2 regions of the Actinomadura meridiana genome follow, and region 1 is predicted to be linked to the other one. Evidence: riboswitches for the same ligand, from Rfam matches in the RefSeq annotation. Region 1 holds a riboswitch; the other holds the start of a gene.
What was found. Region 1 has a riboswitch for ZMP and ZTP ahead of ABD808_RS07325 (serine hydroxymethyltransferase). Riboswitches for the same ligand answer to the same signal wherever they lie in the genome.
Positions count from the first base shown of each region.

Region 1 (7,498 bases):
GCGAGGACGGGCGGCGGCACGCGGCCGGAAGCGCGGGGGCCGCCCGTCACCGCCTCGTAGACGGTTCGCTGCTCGTCGCTCAGGGTGCCGGGGAGCAGCAGCGGGAGCCGGGTCGTGGACGGACCGGGCGGAGGTCGGTCATTGACGTGCTCACCGCTCACGGGGTCGATCACTTACCGCACGCTAGGCGGTCGGACGGGGCGGCTCAAGACCCGGTCCGGAATGTGAAACCCCGGGCGCACGCTGACCTGTCGGCGGCGTGACACCGACATGACCCTGGCAGGATGGGCGGAGTGAGCGGCATCTACGACGACCCGTGGGCGTACGAACTGGCGTGCTCGTTCCGCGACGTGTCCGCCGACGTGGACGTCCTGCTCGCCTGGTGCGCGGAACACCAGGTCAAGCCCGCGTCGATGCTGGAACTGGCCGCCGGGCCCGCCGAGCACGCACGCGAGTTCGCCCGCCGTGGCGTCGCGGCGACCGCGCTCGACCTGAACCCGGCGATGTGCGCGTACGCGGTCAAGGAGGCGGAGCGCGGCGGCGTCGACGTGACGGTCGTCCAGGACGACATGACCCGGTTCGACCTCGACCGCCGTTTCGACCTCGTCGTGACCATGCTCGACTCCACGTCCCACCTCCTGACACTGGACGCGTTCGTCGCGCACCTGCGTTGCGCCGCCGCGCACCTGTCGCCCGGCGGCCTCTACGTCGTGGAGATGGCGCATCCGCGCGACCGTCTCACCGACGAACCCAGCGTCGGCACCGGCTGGACGGTCGAGCGCGACGGCGTCCACGCCACGGTCCGGTGGGGCGAGAGCGGCGACCGGCTCGACCCCGTCACGCAGGTCGCCGACGACCACGTCACGATGACGATCACCGCCGACGGGGCCACGCGGGTGCTGCGCGACGTCGTCCCGTACCGGTTCTGGACGGCGACCGAACTCGACGCCGCGATCCGGCTGGCGGGCGGCCTGGAGACCGTCGCCCGGTACGGCGACTTCGGGGCCGGTGAGGCCGCCGTGGCGCTCACCGACCCCGCCGCCTGGCGCATGATCACGATCCTGCGCGGCGCCTGACCGCTACGGCGTGGCCGTCCAGCCCGGCATCGGGTAGGACGCGAGCAGCTCCCTGATCTGCGCGGCGACCCGTTCGACGACGCTCTCGTCGCCCTTGGCCGCGGCCTGCACGACCTCGTCCATCCACGCCGCGACCTGCGGCATCAGCTCCTCACCGAGGCCCCGGGTGGTGATCGCGGCGGTGCCGACGCGCAGCCCGGACGGGTCGAACGGCTTGCGCGTGTCGAACGGGACGGCGTTGTAGTTCAACTCGATCCCGGCGCGGTCGAGGGCCTGCGCGGCGGGCTTGCCGCCGATGCCCTTTTTCGTCAGGTCGATCAGGATGAGGTGGTTGTCGGTGCCGCCGGACACCAGGTCGTAGCCCCGGTCGCGCAGCGCGGCGGCGAGGACCACGGCGTTCGCGACGACCTGCCGCGCGTACGCGGCGAAGCCGGGCTGGGCCGCCTCCCGCAGCGCGACGGCGATCGCGGCGGTCGTCTGGTTGTGCGGGCCGCCCTGGAGGCCCGGGAACACGGCCTTGTCGACCGCCTTCGCGTGCTCGGCCGTCGACATGATCATCGCGCCGCGCGGGCCGCGCAGCGTCTTGTGCGTCGTCGTGGTGATCACGTCGGCGTGGCCGACGGGCGACGGGTGCGCGCCGCCCGCGATCAGGCCCGCGATGTGGGCGATGTCGGCGGCCAGCACCGCGCCGGTCTCCCGGGCGATCTCGGCGAACGCCGGGAAGTCGATCGTCCGGGGGATCGCGGTGCCGCCGCACCAGATGACCTTCGGTCGCTCCTTCAGCGCCAGGTCGCGGACCTGGTCCATGTCGACCCGTCCGGTGTCGGCGCGCACGTCGTACCGGACGGGACGGAACCACTTCCCGGTCGCCGACACCGACCAGCCGTGCGTGAGGTGCCCGCCCATCGGCAGCGACAGGCCCATCACGGGGTCACCGGGCTCCAGGAACGCCAGGTACACGGCGAGGTTCGCGGGCGACCCCGAGTACGGCTGGACGTTGGCGTGCTCGGCGCCGAACAGCTCCTGCGCCCGCCTGACCGCCAGCGCCTCCAGCGGGTCGATGACCTGCTGGCCCTCGTAGTAGCGCCTGCCCTCGTACCCCTCGGAGTACTTGTTGGTCAGGACGCTGCCCGCGGCCTCCAGGACGGCGGGCGACACGTAGTTCTCCGAGGCGATCAGCCGCAGCTTCTCGTACTGGCGGCGGGCCTCGGCCTCCACCATTCCGGCGATCTCGGGGTCTTCGGCGTGGAGATGGGGAACGGCCGGTTCGTGCATGTGAGCCTCCGCGGTCGCGGCGCCGGGACGACGGTCGGCCCCGGCGGAAAGGGCCCGACACCCAGGCGCGCGGTGTGCGGACTGCTTCGCTCCCCGGTGGTCGACTCCACCTTGACTGCGCCAGTCGCGTACCCGCCATCCTACCGACCCACCCGGCGCCGCGAAGGCATCGCGTCCGATCCGCCCGGAAAGGCGCATGGTCCGCGACCCCTCGTGGGGCGCGGACCATGTGACGTGCGGTGGGGCTTGGGCCTCAGCGGCCTGCGGCCTCCAGTGCCTTCTTGACTGCGGCGCGCTTCTTGCGGAGCTTGGCCAGCGCCTCTTCGAGGATGGCCTCGCCGTCCTCGTCGCTGCGCCGCTCCTTCACGTATGCCAGGTGCGTCTTGTACGGCTCGGTCTTCGGCGGTGCCGGGGGATTCTCCGAATCCTGCCCGGCGGGGAACCCGCAGCGCGGGCAGTCCCAGGTCTCGGGGACCGCGACGTCCGTCGCGAAACTCGGACGGGTCTCATGCCGGTTCGCGCAGTAGAAGGTCACCCACACGCGGGGGGCGGCGTCGCCGCGTTCCGCCTCTCCCATCGGACCGGCCCCGACACGGCTGCCCCGAATCGCGTTGCCACTACCCACGGAGTACTCCTCGCTTGGTCTATCGCCACCGCCCGTACCTCCAGCTAGGGGCGGTGCGGCGCTCGCTAATGGTCAATCGGAACGGGTGACTCAGGCGTTGCCCTTGAACAGCAGGCCGAGGGCGACGATCGAGGCGAACCACATGACGCCGACGGCGATCGTCAGCCGGTCGAGGTTGCGCTCCACCACCGACGACCCGCCCAGGGACGACGAGACGCCGCCGCCGAACATGTCGGACAGCCCGCCGCCCTTGCCCTTGTGCATGAGGACGAGGACGACCATCAACAGGCTCGTGACGATGAGCACGATGGACGATGCGATGATCACGATTCTTCAGCGCCTTGTCTCTAGGTCAGGACGGTCTGTAGTGGGACGGTGGACCGGCCCGGGCGGTTTACCCGTCAGCTACGAAGGGTACGACGAACCAGCCGCTGGTTCGGCATGAACCCCCAGTTCACGCGGAATTGATCAGTTTTGATCAGACTGGAAGATCCCGATACCGGCAGATTTTGACGAACTCTCCCGGGTCCAGGCTGGCACCACCGACCAAGGCGCCGTCCACGTCGGCCTGCGCCATGAGCTTGGCGACGTTGCCGCCCTTCACCGAACCGCCGTACAGGATACGCACCTCGTCGGCCACTCCGCCGTCGTACAGCTCGGCGAGCCGCGTTCTGATCGCGGCGCAGACCTCCTGCGCGTCCTGCGGGGTGGCGACCTCGCCGGTGCCGATCGCCCACACCGGCTCGTAGGCGATCACGGTGCGCCGCACCTGGTCGGCCGGGATCTTCTCCAGCGCGCCGTCCACCTGCGCCAGCACGTGCGCGACCTGCCCGCCCGCCTTGCGGACGTCCAGGCCCTCGCCGACGCACAGGATCGGGGTGATGTCGGCGGCGAGCGCGGCCTTGGCCTTGGCGTTGACGAGCGCGTCGTCCTCGCGGTGGTACTGGCGGCGTTCGGAGTGCCCGACGACGGCGTAGGAGCAGCGCAGCTTGGCGAGCATCGCGGCGGAGATGTCGCCGGTGTAGGCGCCCGAGGCGTGCGGCGAGACGTCCTGCGCGCCGTACTGGATGGCGTACTTGTCGGCGTCGATGAGCGTCTGCACGGACCGGATCGCGGTGAACGGCGGGATCACGGCGACGTCCACGGCCTCGAAGTCGGCCTCCTTGAGCGCGAACGCCATCTTCTGGACGAGCGCGATCGCCTCAAGGTGGTTGTTGTTCATCTTCCAGTTGCCCGCCATCAGCGGCTTGCGGGCGGGAGTCGCGGGAGCCATCGGTCAGTCCTCCAAGGCCTGCAGGCCGGGCAGCGTCCTGCCTTCGAGGTATTCGAGGCTGGCGCCGCCGCCGGTCGAGATGTGGGAGAAGGCGGCCTCGTCGAAGCCGAGCCGCCGGACGGCCGCGGCGGAGTCGCCGCCGCCGACCACCGTGAACGCGCCGGAGTCGATGAGCCCCTGCGCGACGGCGCGGGTGCCGCTCGCGTAGGGCTCCATCTCGAACACGCCCATCGGGCCGTTCCAGAACACGGTGTTGGCGTCGGCGAGCCGCGCCGCGAACAGCTTGCCGGACTCGGGCCCGATGTCCAGGCCCATCCGGTCGGCGGGGATGGCGTCGGCGGCCACCACGCCGTGGTCGGCGTCGGCCGCGAACGCCGCGGCGGCGACGACGTCGACCGGCAGCACGAACTCCACGCCCGTCTCCTCGCCCCGCCGCAGATAGTCGCGGACGGTGTCGAGCTGATCTTCCTCAAGGAGGCTCGTGCCGACCTCGTGGCCCTTCGCCCTCAGGAACGTGTACGCCATCCCGCCGCCGATCAGGATGCGGTCGGCCTTGCCGAGCAGGTTGTCGATCACACCGAGCTTGTCGGACACCTTGGACCCGCCGAGCACGACCGCGTAGGGACGCTCGACGTCCTCGGTGAGCTTGCGCAGCACCTCGACCTCGGCGACGATCAGGCCGCCCGCCGCGTGCGGGAGCCGCCTCGGCACGTCGTAGACGGAGGCGTGCTTGCGGTGCACGGCGCCGAACCCGTCGCCGACGTAGATCTCGGCGAGGGCGGCGAGCCGGTCGGCGAACGCGCCGCGCTCGGCGTCGTCCTTGCTGGTCTCGCCCGGCTCGAACCGCAGGTTCTCCAGCAGCGCGACGCCGCCGTCCGGGAGCGAGGCCGCGACCGCCTGGGCGGAGTCGCCGACGACGTCGGCCGCGAACTCGACCGGCGTCCCGAGCAGTTCGCCGAGCCGGGCGGCGACCGGGGCCAGCGAGAACTCGGGTTTGACCTCGCCCTTGGGACGGCCGAGGTGGGCGCAGACGACGACCTTGGCGCCCCTGCCCCGCAGCGCCTCGATCGTCGGCAGGCTCGCCCGGATCCGCCCGTCGTCAGTGATCTGGCGCGTCGCTGTGGGGGGACGACCCCCCACACCCCCCGGCTCCTCGGCGGCCTCCAGCGGGACGTTCAGATCAGCGCGGACGAGGACGCGCCGTCCGGCGACGTCGAGGTCGTCAATGGTGCGCATCGGGATGCGGTGTCCTTCCGTACACGACCGCGCCGTGGCCGGTCGTAGGCGGCCACGGCGCGAGGGACCCTGTCATGGTTACGCGGTCAGAGCCGCGCGCCGACGAGCTTGACGAGGTCGACGAGCCGGTTGGAGTAGCCCCACTCGTTGTCGTACCAGCCGACGACCTTGACCTGGTCGCCGATGACCTTGGTCAGCCCGGAGTCGAAGACGCAGGACGCCGGGTCGGTGACGATGTCGCTGGAGACGATCGGGTCGTCGGTGTAGGTGAGGTAGCCCTTGAGCGCGCCCTCGGCGGCCGTCCGGAACGCCTCGTTGACCTCCTCCACCGTCACCTCGCGGGACAGCGTGACGGTCAGGTCGGTGGCCGAGCCCGTCGGGACGGGGACGCGCAGCGCGTAGCCGTCCAGCTTGCCCCTCAGCTCGGGCAGCACCAGCCCGATGGCCTTGGCGGCGCCGGTGGAGGTCGGCACCACGTTGATCGCGGCGGCGCGGGCGCGGCGCAGGTCCTTGTGCGGGGCGTCCTGGAGGTTCTGGTCCTGCGTGTAGGCGTGGATCGTCGTCATCAGGCCCTTCTCGATGACGAAGCTGTCGTGCAGGACCTTCGCCAGCGGGGCCAGGCAGTTGGTGGTGCAGGAGGCGTTGGAGATCACCGTGTGCCGCGCCGGGTCGTACTTGTCCTCGTTGACGCCGAGGACGACGGTGACGTCCTCGTTCTTGGCGGGCGCGGAGATGATCACCTTCTTGGCGCCGTTGTCGGCGTGCACCTTGGCCTTGGTGGCGTCGGTGAAGAACCCGGTGGACTCGACGACGATGTCGGCGCCGACGTCGCTCCACTTCAGGTTGGCCGGGTCGCGCTCCTCGAACGCCTTGATGGCGTGGCCGCCGACGATGATCTCGTCCTCGGTGGCGCGCACGTCCTCGGGGAAGCGGCCGAGGATGCTGTCGTACTTGAGCAGCTGGGCGAGCGTGGCGTTGTCGGTCAGGTCGTTGACCGCCACGATCTCGATGTCGGCCCCGGACGCCTTCACGGCCCGGTAGAAGTTACGGCCGATCCGGCCGAACCCGTTGATGCCCACTCGGATGGTCACGGAACGGCTCTCCCTCACGTCGATCGTCCGGGCCGCGCCCGGACTGCTGACTACGGTGGATCCGGGGTTCAACCCCACCCTCGACCCTATCCAATGACCAGGGGGTGACCGGACACCGGACGCCCAGGTCTCACAGGGCGAGAAGGTCGTCCCGTTACACTCCCGGTCCATGCGCCGCGGGTGGATCGTCCTGATGATCGGTTTCGTCCTGACCTGCCTGCCCGCGCCCGCCCTCGCCATGGAGCGTGCCAAGCCGGTGAGCCGCGTCGACCACCTGGCCGCCGAACTCGGCCGCGACCCCGTCTACGTCACCGACCACGCTCCCCGCGCGCTTCCACCGGACGCATCGGCCCAGATCAAGAAGGCGATCGGCCGTCTGGGCGTCCCCACCTACGTCGCGGTGACCCCGACGTACCTCGTGGACGGCTACGACGCCGAGGACCTCGTCCCCCTCCTGCACGACAGCGTCGGACGGCCCGGCCTCTACATCGTGGTCGATCCGACGAGTTCAGCGATGTCCGCCATCCAGTACGGCGGCGACACGCTCCCGGTCAGGGACGCGAAACGGGCCACGCTGGCGGAACTCCCCACCGACGCGACGGCCGTCACGAAGATCGAGCGTTTCGTGGACATCGCCCTGTCCGGCGACATCACGGTGCCGACGGGCCCTCCCCCGAAGTCGAAGGTCCGCCTCGCATTGGACGCCCACGACCGTTCGGAACGCGACGCCAGCCGGACGGAATGGGGCGTGTTCGCCGGAGGAACCGCGCTCAGCGGCGTCACGATCCTGTTCTTCCTGCAATTCGGCCGAACGATCAAGCGAAGGAAGCGCCGGTGAACCCCCTGACCCGGGCCCTGGCCGTCGTCCCCTTGCTGATGCCATTGCTCACCATGACACCGGCGGCGGCCGACGAGCCGATCC
Region 1 is NZ_BAABAS010000004.1:696,390-703,887, forward strand. Features, by position in the region: gene ABD808_RS07315 (carboxymuconolactone decarboxylase family protein) at 1-173, opposite strand, end outside; gene ABD808_RS07320 (class I SAM-dependent methyltransferase) at 285-1,076, shown strand; gene ABD808_RS07325 (serine hydroxymethyltransferase) at 1,080-2,351, opposite strand; ZMP/ZTP riboswitch at 2,404-2,489, opposite strand; gene ABD808_RS07330 (RNA polymerase-binding protein RbpA) at 2,605-2,976, opposite strand; gene secG (preprotein translocase subunit SecG) at 3,067-3,303, opposite strand; gene tpiA (triose-phosphate isomerase) at 3,455-4,249, opposite strand; gene ABD808_RS07345 (phosphoglycerate kinase) at 4,253-5,485, opposite strand; gene gap (type I glyceraldehyde-3-phosphate dehydrogenase) at 5,572-6,576, opposite strand; gene ABD808_RS07355 (hypothetical protein) at 6,746-7,414, shown strand; gene ABD808_RS07360 (hypothetical protein) at 7,411-7,498, shown strand, end outside.

Region 2 (7,498 bases), on a different contig from region 1:
CGACCACCTGTACGACATGCTCGCCCCCGGCGTCGTCGGCGGCGTCCTGCTGCTGCTGGTCGAGCTGGCGTTCCTGCCGAACGCGGTGATCTGGGGGATGGCGTACGCGGTCGGCCCCGGCTTCTCCGTCGGCGCCCGGACGAGCGTGTCGCCGACCGGGGTGTTCCTCGACCTCGTCCCGGCGTTCCCGCCGCTCGCGGCGCTGCCCGAGCCGGGGCCCGCGCCCGCCGTGTCGCTGGTCGCGCTGGCCGCCCCGTTCCTCGCGGGCGCGGTGGGCGGCGTCCTGACGATCAGGTCGCTGCCGACCCCGGTGTCGGAGGGCGCGCCGCTGTGGGGGTTCGTGTCCGGGGCGCTGACGGGCGCCGTGGTGGCGCTGCTGAGCGCGCTGTCGGGCGGGCCGCTCGGCGACGGGCGGATGGCGACGATGGGGCCGTCCGCCTGGCAGGTCGGGCTGCTCGCGGCGCTGGAGGTCGGCATCTCCGCGGCGATCGCGGCCTGGGCGGCGAACGCACTGGTCCTGCGCCGCGCCGACCGCGAGGCCGAGGAGCCGCCACCCGAGGCCCCCAAAGTGGAGAAGAAGGCGGAGAAGAAGGCCGCCAAGCCGAAGGCGAAGAGGCAGGTGCGGGACGTCCCGGCGCCGGTGCCGTTGTCGGCGCCCGTCCCCGGCGACCACGAGGAGAGGGCCCCCGAACCACCACGGACGCCGCAGAGGGTGACTCCCGCCCCCGATCCCTTGCAGTTCGAGGAGGCCGAACCCGTCCTCGCGCCGCGCCGTTCCGCGCGACGCCGCGTGGATCCGCTGCCCGACCTGGTCGAAGAGCCGCCGGAGCCCGAACCGCCCCCGGAGAGCGCGGACGTCCTGGACGGCTACGTCGTCGACGACCCGGACCCGGAACCCGAGCCGCCCGCGCCCGTCCCGCCGCCGCGCGAGGACCCGGGACGCACCGAGACCCGCGGCGGAGCCATCTACGTCCTACGCGAAGACTCAGACCAGGACGAGTGAACCGGTCTCAGAGCAGGTCGCCGTACTTGTCCATGTAGCCGGACGGAAGGCCGAGCTTGTCCTCGATCCGGGGGTAGTACTCGCTCTTGCAGGCCTTCTCGTCGGCGGTCGTGTTGGACCCGGCGACGCACTTCTGGTAGCCGTTCAGCTCCGTCCACAGGTACGCCGTGACCGAGACGAACAGCAGCGAGAACGCCAGGCCGACCGCGCCGAGCACGATGCCGGGGACGGCGCCGGGCTCCGAACCCTGTGCGCGCCGCGCCGTCCGGTGGGCGCGGACGCCGACGACGAGCGCCGCGACGCCCAGCACGAGGCCGAGCGGGTAGAAGAAGAACGCGGTCAGCAGCGCGATGGCGCCGAGCCACAGGGCCCGCCGACCGGTTCCCTTGCGCCGGTCCGTTTCCTTGTGGGGGGCCGACCCCCCACTCCCCCCAGGAGGGCCTGTGCCCGCGGACGGCTGCTCGCTCACGTTCGGTTCCTCCTGGGCCTGGTGCGTGGGCACGGTACGTGGACATGGTGCGTGGGCATGGTGCGGTTGGACGTGACCCCGTCCGTTCGCGATGGCGTCGGAGCGGCCCGATAGGCTGCTGGTCGGCCTGAACGGCCGATCCCGTCGTCCACCAGGGAGTCACGGTGTCCGCCCGGCTCGTCGTCCTCGTCTCCGGCGCGGGGACCAACCTACAAGCGCTGCTCGACGCCTGCGCGGATCCAGCCTACGGTGCCGAAGTCGTCGCCGTGGGGGCGGACCGCCACGATACCGGCGGAATCGCACGCGCCGAACGGTCCGGTCTGCCCGCGTTCACCGTCCGCATCCCGGATTTCCCGTCCCGCGACGACTGGGACGCCGCGCTGACCGACGCCGTGGCGGCCCACGAACCCGACCTGGTGGTGTCCGCCGGGTTCATGAAGATCCTCGGCCCGCGCTTCCTGGCCCGGTTCGGCGGCCGGACGGTCAACACCCATCCCGCGCTGCTGCCGTCGTTCCCCGGAGCGCACGCCGTCCGGGAAGCCCTGGCGTACGGGGTGAAGGTGACGGGCTGTACGGTTCACTTCGTCGACGAGGGGGTCGACACCGGGCCCGTGATCGCGCAGGAGACCGTCCCCGTGCACTGGCACGACGACGAGGACGCCCTGCACGAGCGGATCAAGCAGGTGGAGCGGCGGCTCCTGGTCGACGTCGTCGGACGGCTCGCCCGCGACGGCTGGACGGCGCGCGGCAGGCGCGTCTCGTTGAAGTGCAGAACGTGTGGAACGTCCGATCGAGAGGGGAGCCCCGCGGGTGAGTCGGGTGGCGATTAAGCGCGCGCTGATCAGCGTGTACGACAAGACCGGGCTGGAGGAGCTGGCCCGTGGCCTGCACGAGGCGGGCGTCGAGATCGTCTCGACCGGGTCCACGGCCGGGCGGATCGCGTCCGCCGGGGTGCCGGTGATGCGGGTCGAGAAGCTCACCGGGTTCCCCGAGTGCCTGGACGGCCGGGTCAAGACCCTGCACCCGAAGGTGCACGCGGGCCTGCTCGCCGACCGCCGCAAGCCGGACCACCTCCAGCAGCTCGACGACCTCGCGGTCGAGCCGTTCGACCTGCTGATCGCGAACCTGTACCCGTTCACCGAGACCGTCGCGTCGGGCGCCACGCCGGACGAGTGCGTCGAGCAGATCGACATCGGCGGCCCGGCGATGGTCCGCGCCGCCGCGAAGAACCACGCGAGCGTGTCCGTCGTCGTCGACCCGGCCGCGTACGGGGCCGTTCTCGACGCCGTGCGCGCGGGCGGTTTCACGATCGAGGAGCGCCGCCGTCTCGCCGCGCGGGCGTACGCGCACACCGCGTCCTACGACGTGGCCGTCGCGTCGTGGTTCGCGAGCGCCTACGCCCCCGACGAGACCGCCGCCGACACGAACTGGCCCGACTTCCTCGGCGCCACCTGGGAGCGCGCGAACCCGCTGCGGTACGGCGAGAACCCGCACCAGCGCGCCGCCCTGTACCGCGTCCCGGGCGAGTCCGGGCTGGCGGGGGCCGAGCAGCTGTACGGCAAGGAGATGTCCTACAACAACTACGTGGACACCGACGCCGCCCGCCGCGCCGCCCACGACTTCGCCGAGCCCTGCGTCGCGATCATCAAGCACGCCAACCCGTGCGGCATCGCGGTCGGCGCCGACATCGCCGACGCGCACCGTCGGGCGCACGCCTGTGACCCGGTGTCGGCGTACGGCGGCGTCATCGCGGCGAACCGTCCCGTCACCGCCGCGATGGCCCGGCAGGTCACCGAGAGCTTCGCCGAGGTCGTCATCGCCCCGGCGTTCGACGACGAGGCCGTCACCGTCCTGAAGGACCGGTTCAAGAACATCCGCCTGCTCGTCTGCCCCGACGTCCCGGCGGGCGCCACCGAGTACCGCCGCATCGACGGCGGCCTGCTCCTCCAGGGCGTCGACCGGGTGGACGAGCCGGGCGACGACCCGTCCGGCTGGGAGCTCAAGACCGGCGAGCCGGCCGACGAGGCCACCCTCGCCGACCTGGCGTTCGCGTGGAAGGCGATCCGGTCGGTGAAGTCCAACGCGATCCTGCTCGCCTCCGGCGGCGCGACCGTCGGCGTCGGGATGGGCCAGGTCAACCGGGTCGACTCCGCCAAGCTCGCCGTCGCGCGGGCCGGAGCGGAGCGGGCGGCGGCCTCGGTCGGCGCGTCCGACGCCTTCTTCCCGTTCCCGGACGGCCTTGAGGTGCTGACCGAGGCGGGCGTCCGCGCCATCGTCGAACCCGGCGGTTCCGTCAACGACGACAAGGTGATCGAGGCCGCCGCCAAGGCCGGAATCACCCTCTACTTCACCGGCGTAAGGCACTTTTTTCATTGAGCTTTTCTCCTCCTTCGGCCCGGGGGGCCTCCATCGTCGAAAAACTCGTGCGATCGCTGCATCGCTCTCGACTCGCCTAGCGGCTCGCTTCGCGATCAGGTTCTCGCTGGCTCGAACCTGCCTTCGGACGCGATCGCAGTGGTCAGGGTTTGTGTGGGGCGGGGTGAGTGACCGGGGCGCGGTGGGACGGTTCACCTTCCTCGACGGGTAGCCTCTGCCTGGCCGCGCCCCCCTGGTGACCTGGCGCGGGTGACCCCCTGTGGAGGCGCGGTGAACGAGTTCCTGTCGCTCATGCTGGTCGCGGTGTACCGGACGGACGCGCTGCTGATGGAGTCCCGGCAGCTCATCGGGCTCGTCGCGGCCGTCCTCGCGGCGATGCTGGCCGCGCAGGTCGGCTGGCACGGCACGGACCGGATCCTCACCTGGCGGGGCCGCTCCGAGGACTGACCGCCCGCCCGGTCAGTAGCATGGGGTGTCACGCGACTGGCGCGGTCAAGGTGGATCACCACCGGGGAGCGAACGACAGTCCGTACACCGCGCGCCTGGGTGGACGGGACCGGCAGCCCCGTGGAGGAACGCATGACCGCACAGATTCTGGACGGCAAGGCCACCGCCGCCGAGATCCGCTCGAACCTCAAGGGCCGTGTCGAGGCGCTGCGCGACCGTGGCGTGTCGGTCGGGCTCGGCACCGTCCTCGTCGGCGACGACCCCGGCAGCCACTCCTACGTCAACATGAAGCACCGCGACTGCGCCGAGGTCGGCATCGAGAGCATCCGCCGCGACCTGCCCGCCACCGCGTCGCAGGACGACGTCGAACGCGCCGTCGCCGAACTGAACGCCGACCCCGCGTGTACGGGGTACCTCGTCCAGCTGCCGCTGCCGAAGGGCCTGGACGAGCAGCGCGTGCTTGAGCTCATCGACCCGGCCAAGGACGTGGACGGCCTCCAGCCCACCAACCTCGGACGGCTCGTCCTCATGCAGCCGGGCCCGCTGCCCTGCACGCCGAAGGGCATCATCGAGCTGCTGCGCCGCTTCGACGTCCCGATCGAGGGCGCCGACGTCACAGTCGTCGGCCGTGGCATCACCGTCGGCCGTTCCCTCGGCCTGCTGCTGACCCGCCGCACCGAGAACGCGACCGTCACCCTCTGCCACACCGCGACCCGCGACCTGGCCGCGCACACCCGCAACGCCGACATCGTCGTGGCCGCCGCCGGGGTCCCCGGGCTGATCACCGCCGACATGGTGAAGCCGGGCGCCGCCGTCCTGGACGTCGGCGTCTCCCGCGTGGACGGCAAGCTCGCCGGTGACGTCGCCGACGACGTCCGCGACGTCGCGGGCTGGGTCGCGCCGAACCCGGGCGGCGTCGGCCCGATGACCCGCGCGATGCTCCTCGCCAACGTCGTGGAAGCCGCCGAACAGGCCTGACGCCGGGCACGGCGTCTGAGTCCGGCACGGCGTCTGAGTCCGGCACGGCGTCTGAGTCCGGCACAGCGAAGGCCGCCACCAGCACCCAGGTGGCGGCCTTCACCGACACTCCCGCCGGACGGAGACCGCGCCGTCACTTGCGCGGCCCCGTCCGGACCGGTTCTGCGATCGCCCTCACGCTCACGCGCTGCCCGGAGGGCGATCGCGGGCTTTCAGCTGGCCCTTCGCCCCGCCGCGCTCGGGGCACGGGTGGGCGCGCCGACGTGGCCGTGGGCCGCACCCGCCCTTCGGGCCTCGGGCCGGACCCCGGGCACCCGTCCGTCCATGGGCGGGCGGCCCTGCGGGACGTGCACCGGCGGCAGCGGCCGGACGAGGCCCATGGCGATGACCTCGTTGGCGAGCCGCGTACGCCGGTTGGCGCCCTCGGGGATCCGGAACTTCTGGTAGAGGCGCAGCAGATGCTGCTTGACGGCCGCCTCCGTCACCACCAGTTCCCCGGCGATGTCGCGCGCCGTGGCCGGGGCCACGAACGCCTCGTCGGACAGGGCGGGACGGCAGAGCGAGGTCAGCACGTCGACCTCGCGTCGGGTGAGCTCGGGCGCGACGGCACGCCGCAGTTCGACGTCCGGGTCGACCTCCTCACGGGGGATTCCCCCCATCCGGCAGCGCGCCGTGCCGAAGCTCACGACGTCACCGTCCTCCAGGACTCGGCGGGCGATCGGGCGTCCGTTGACACGGGTCCCGTTGCGGGACAGGCCCATGTCCACGACGTAGATGTACGGTCCGCGCCGGACGATCTCCGCGTGCAGACGGGACACACTCGTGTCGTCGAGGCGGACATCGACTCCTCTCCCTCTCCCGACCGTCGTAACGTCGGGGCGCAGCGGCATCACCAGCCCGCTGTCCTCGATCCGCATGAACGGCCCCTCCACGGCAGTCCTCCCAGCTAGTTAGCGACCCCTGTCTGCCGGGTTACCCGGGCGCCTACCCGTCACACCCTCCTACTGGCGAGTAGGTCCGATGCCGCAGGGGATTCCGGCCTCTCCGGCATCACTGGTGTCCCGTCCGTCCCACGGTGGGACGATGTCGTGCCCGGAACGGATTCCGGATACCGTGAGGGCCATGAGCACCCAGGTGCGTCGGCGCAGGCGCAGGGCGCCGCGCCGCAGGGCCGCCGCGCCGCACTGGCTGGCGCAGCTTCCGTACCTGCTCGTGCTCAGCGGCGTCGGCGCCGGGCTCACGCTGTGCGCCTTCAACTACTTCCGCAAGGGCTCGGGCCTGATGGCCGCCGCGCTGCTGCTCGGCGCGCTCGCCCGGCTCCTGCTGCCGGAATCGCAGCTCGGGCCGCTCGCCGTCCGCAGCCGCTCCATCGACTGCTGGACGCTCGTGATCCTCGGCGAGATGGTCGCGTTCGTCTCGCTGAGCGTCCCGCCGATGAACAAACCGGGCCTCGCCCTCGCGGGCGCCTTCGGCGTGCTGATCCTGTTGGCGCTGGTGGCGCGCGGTACGCGGCTGCTGGTCACCGGCCGCCGGGACGGTGACCCGCCCGGCCCAGGGCAGGTCTAGACCTCACGGGGCCCTCGGCTAGCCTAGCCAGTTGAGCCTTACAAGGTGTCTTTCAGCTCGCCAGGTGTAGGAAAGGGACAGCACCAGCATGCCCAAGATCAAAGTAGCGGGCCCGGTCGTCGAGCTCGACGGCGACGAAATGACGCGGATCATCTGGAAATTCATCAAGGACCAGTTGATCCTGCCCTACCTCGATGTCGACCTGAAGTACTACGACCTGGGCATCGAGCACCGCGACGCCACGGACGACCAGGTCACCGTCGACGCCGCCAAGGCCATCCAGGAGCACGGCGTCGGCGTGAAGTGCGCCACCATCACCCCCGACGAGGCGCGCGTCGAGGAGTTCGGCCTGAAGAAGATGTGGCGCTCCCCGAACGGGACGATCCGCAACATCCTCGGCGGCGTGATCTTCCGTGAGCCGATCATCGCGTCCAACATCCCCCGGTTGGTCCCCGGTTGGACGAAGCCGATCATCATCGGCCGCCACGCCCACGGCGACCAGTACAAGGCCACCGATTTCGTCGTTCCCGGCCCGGGCAAGGTGACGATCACCTACACGCCCGCCAACGGTGACGAGCCGATGGAGTTCGAGATCGCCGACTTCCCCGGCGGCGGCGTCGCGATGGGCATGTACAACTACGACGACTCGATCCGTGACT
Region 2 is NZ_BAABAS010000016.1:60,349-67,846, forward strand. Features, by position in the region: gene ABD808_RS23685 (cell division protein PerM) at 1-1,003, shown strand, start outside; gene ABD808_RS23690 (hypothetical protein) at 1,011-1,472, opposite strand; gene purN (phosphoribosylglycinamide formyltransferase) at 1,637-2,302, shown strand; gene purH (bifunctional phosphoribosylaminoimidazolecarboxamide formyltransferase/IMP cyclohydrolase) at 2,283-3,848, shown strand; gene ABD808_RS23705 (hypothetical protein) at 4,119-4,295, shown strand; ZMP/ZTP riboswitch at 4,318-4,403, shown strand; gene ABD808_RS23710 (bifunctional methylenetetrahydrofolate dehydrogenase/methenyltetrahydrofolate cyclohydrolase) at 4,428-5,273, shown strand; gene ABD808_RS23715 (FHA domain-containing protein) at 5,486-6,205, opposite strand; gene ABD808_RS23720 (DUF3017 domain-containing protein) at 6,396-6,839, shown strand; gene ABD808_RS23725 (NADP-dependent isocitrate dehydrogenase) at 6,928-7,498, shown strand, end outside.
Region 2: linked by a shared signal. The riboswitch ahead of ABD808_RS23710 (bifunctional methylenetetrahydrofolate dehydrogenase/methenyltetrahydrofolate cyclohydrolase) and the one ahead of ABD808_RS07325 (serine hydroxymethyltransferase) in region 1 are both predicted to bind ZMP and ZTP.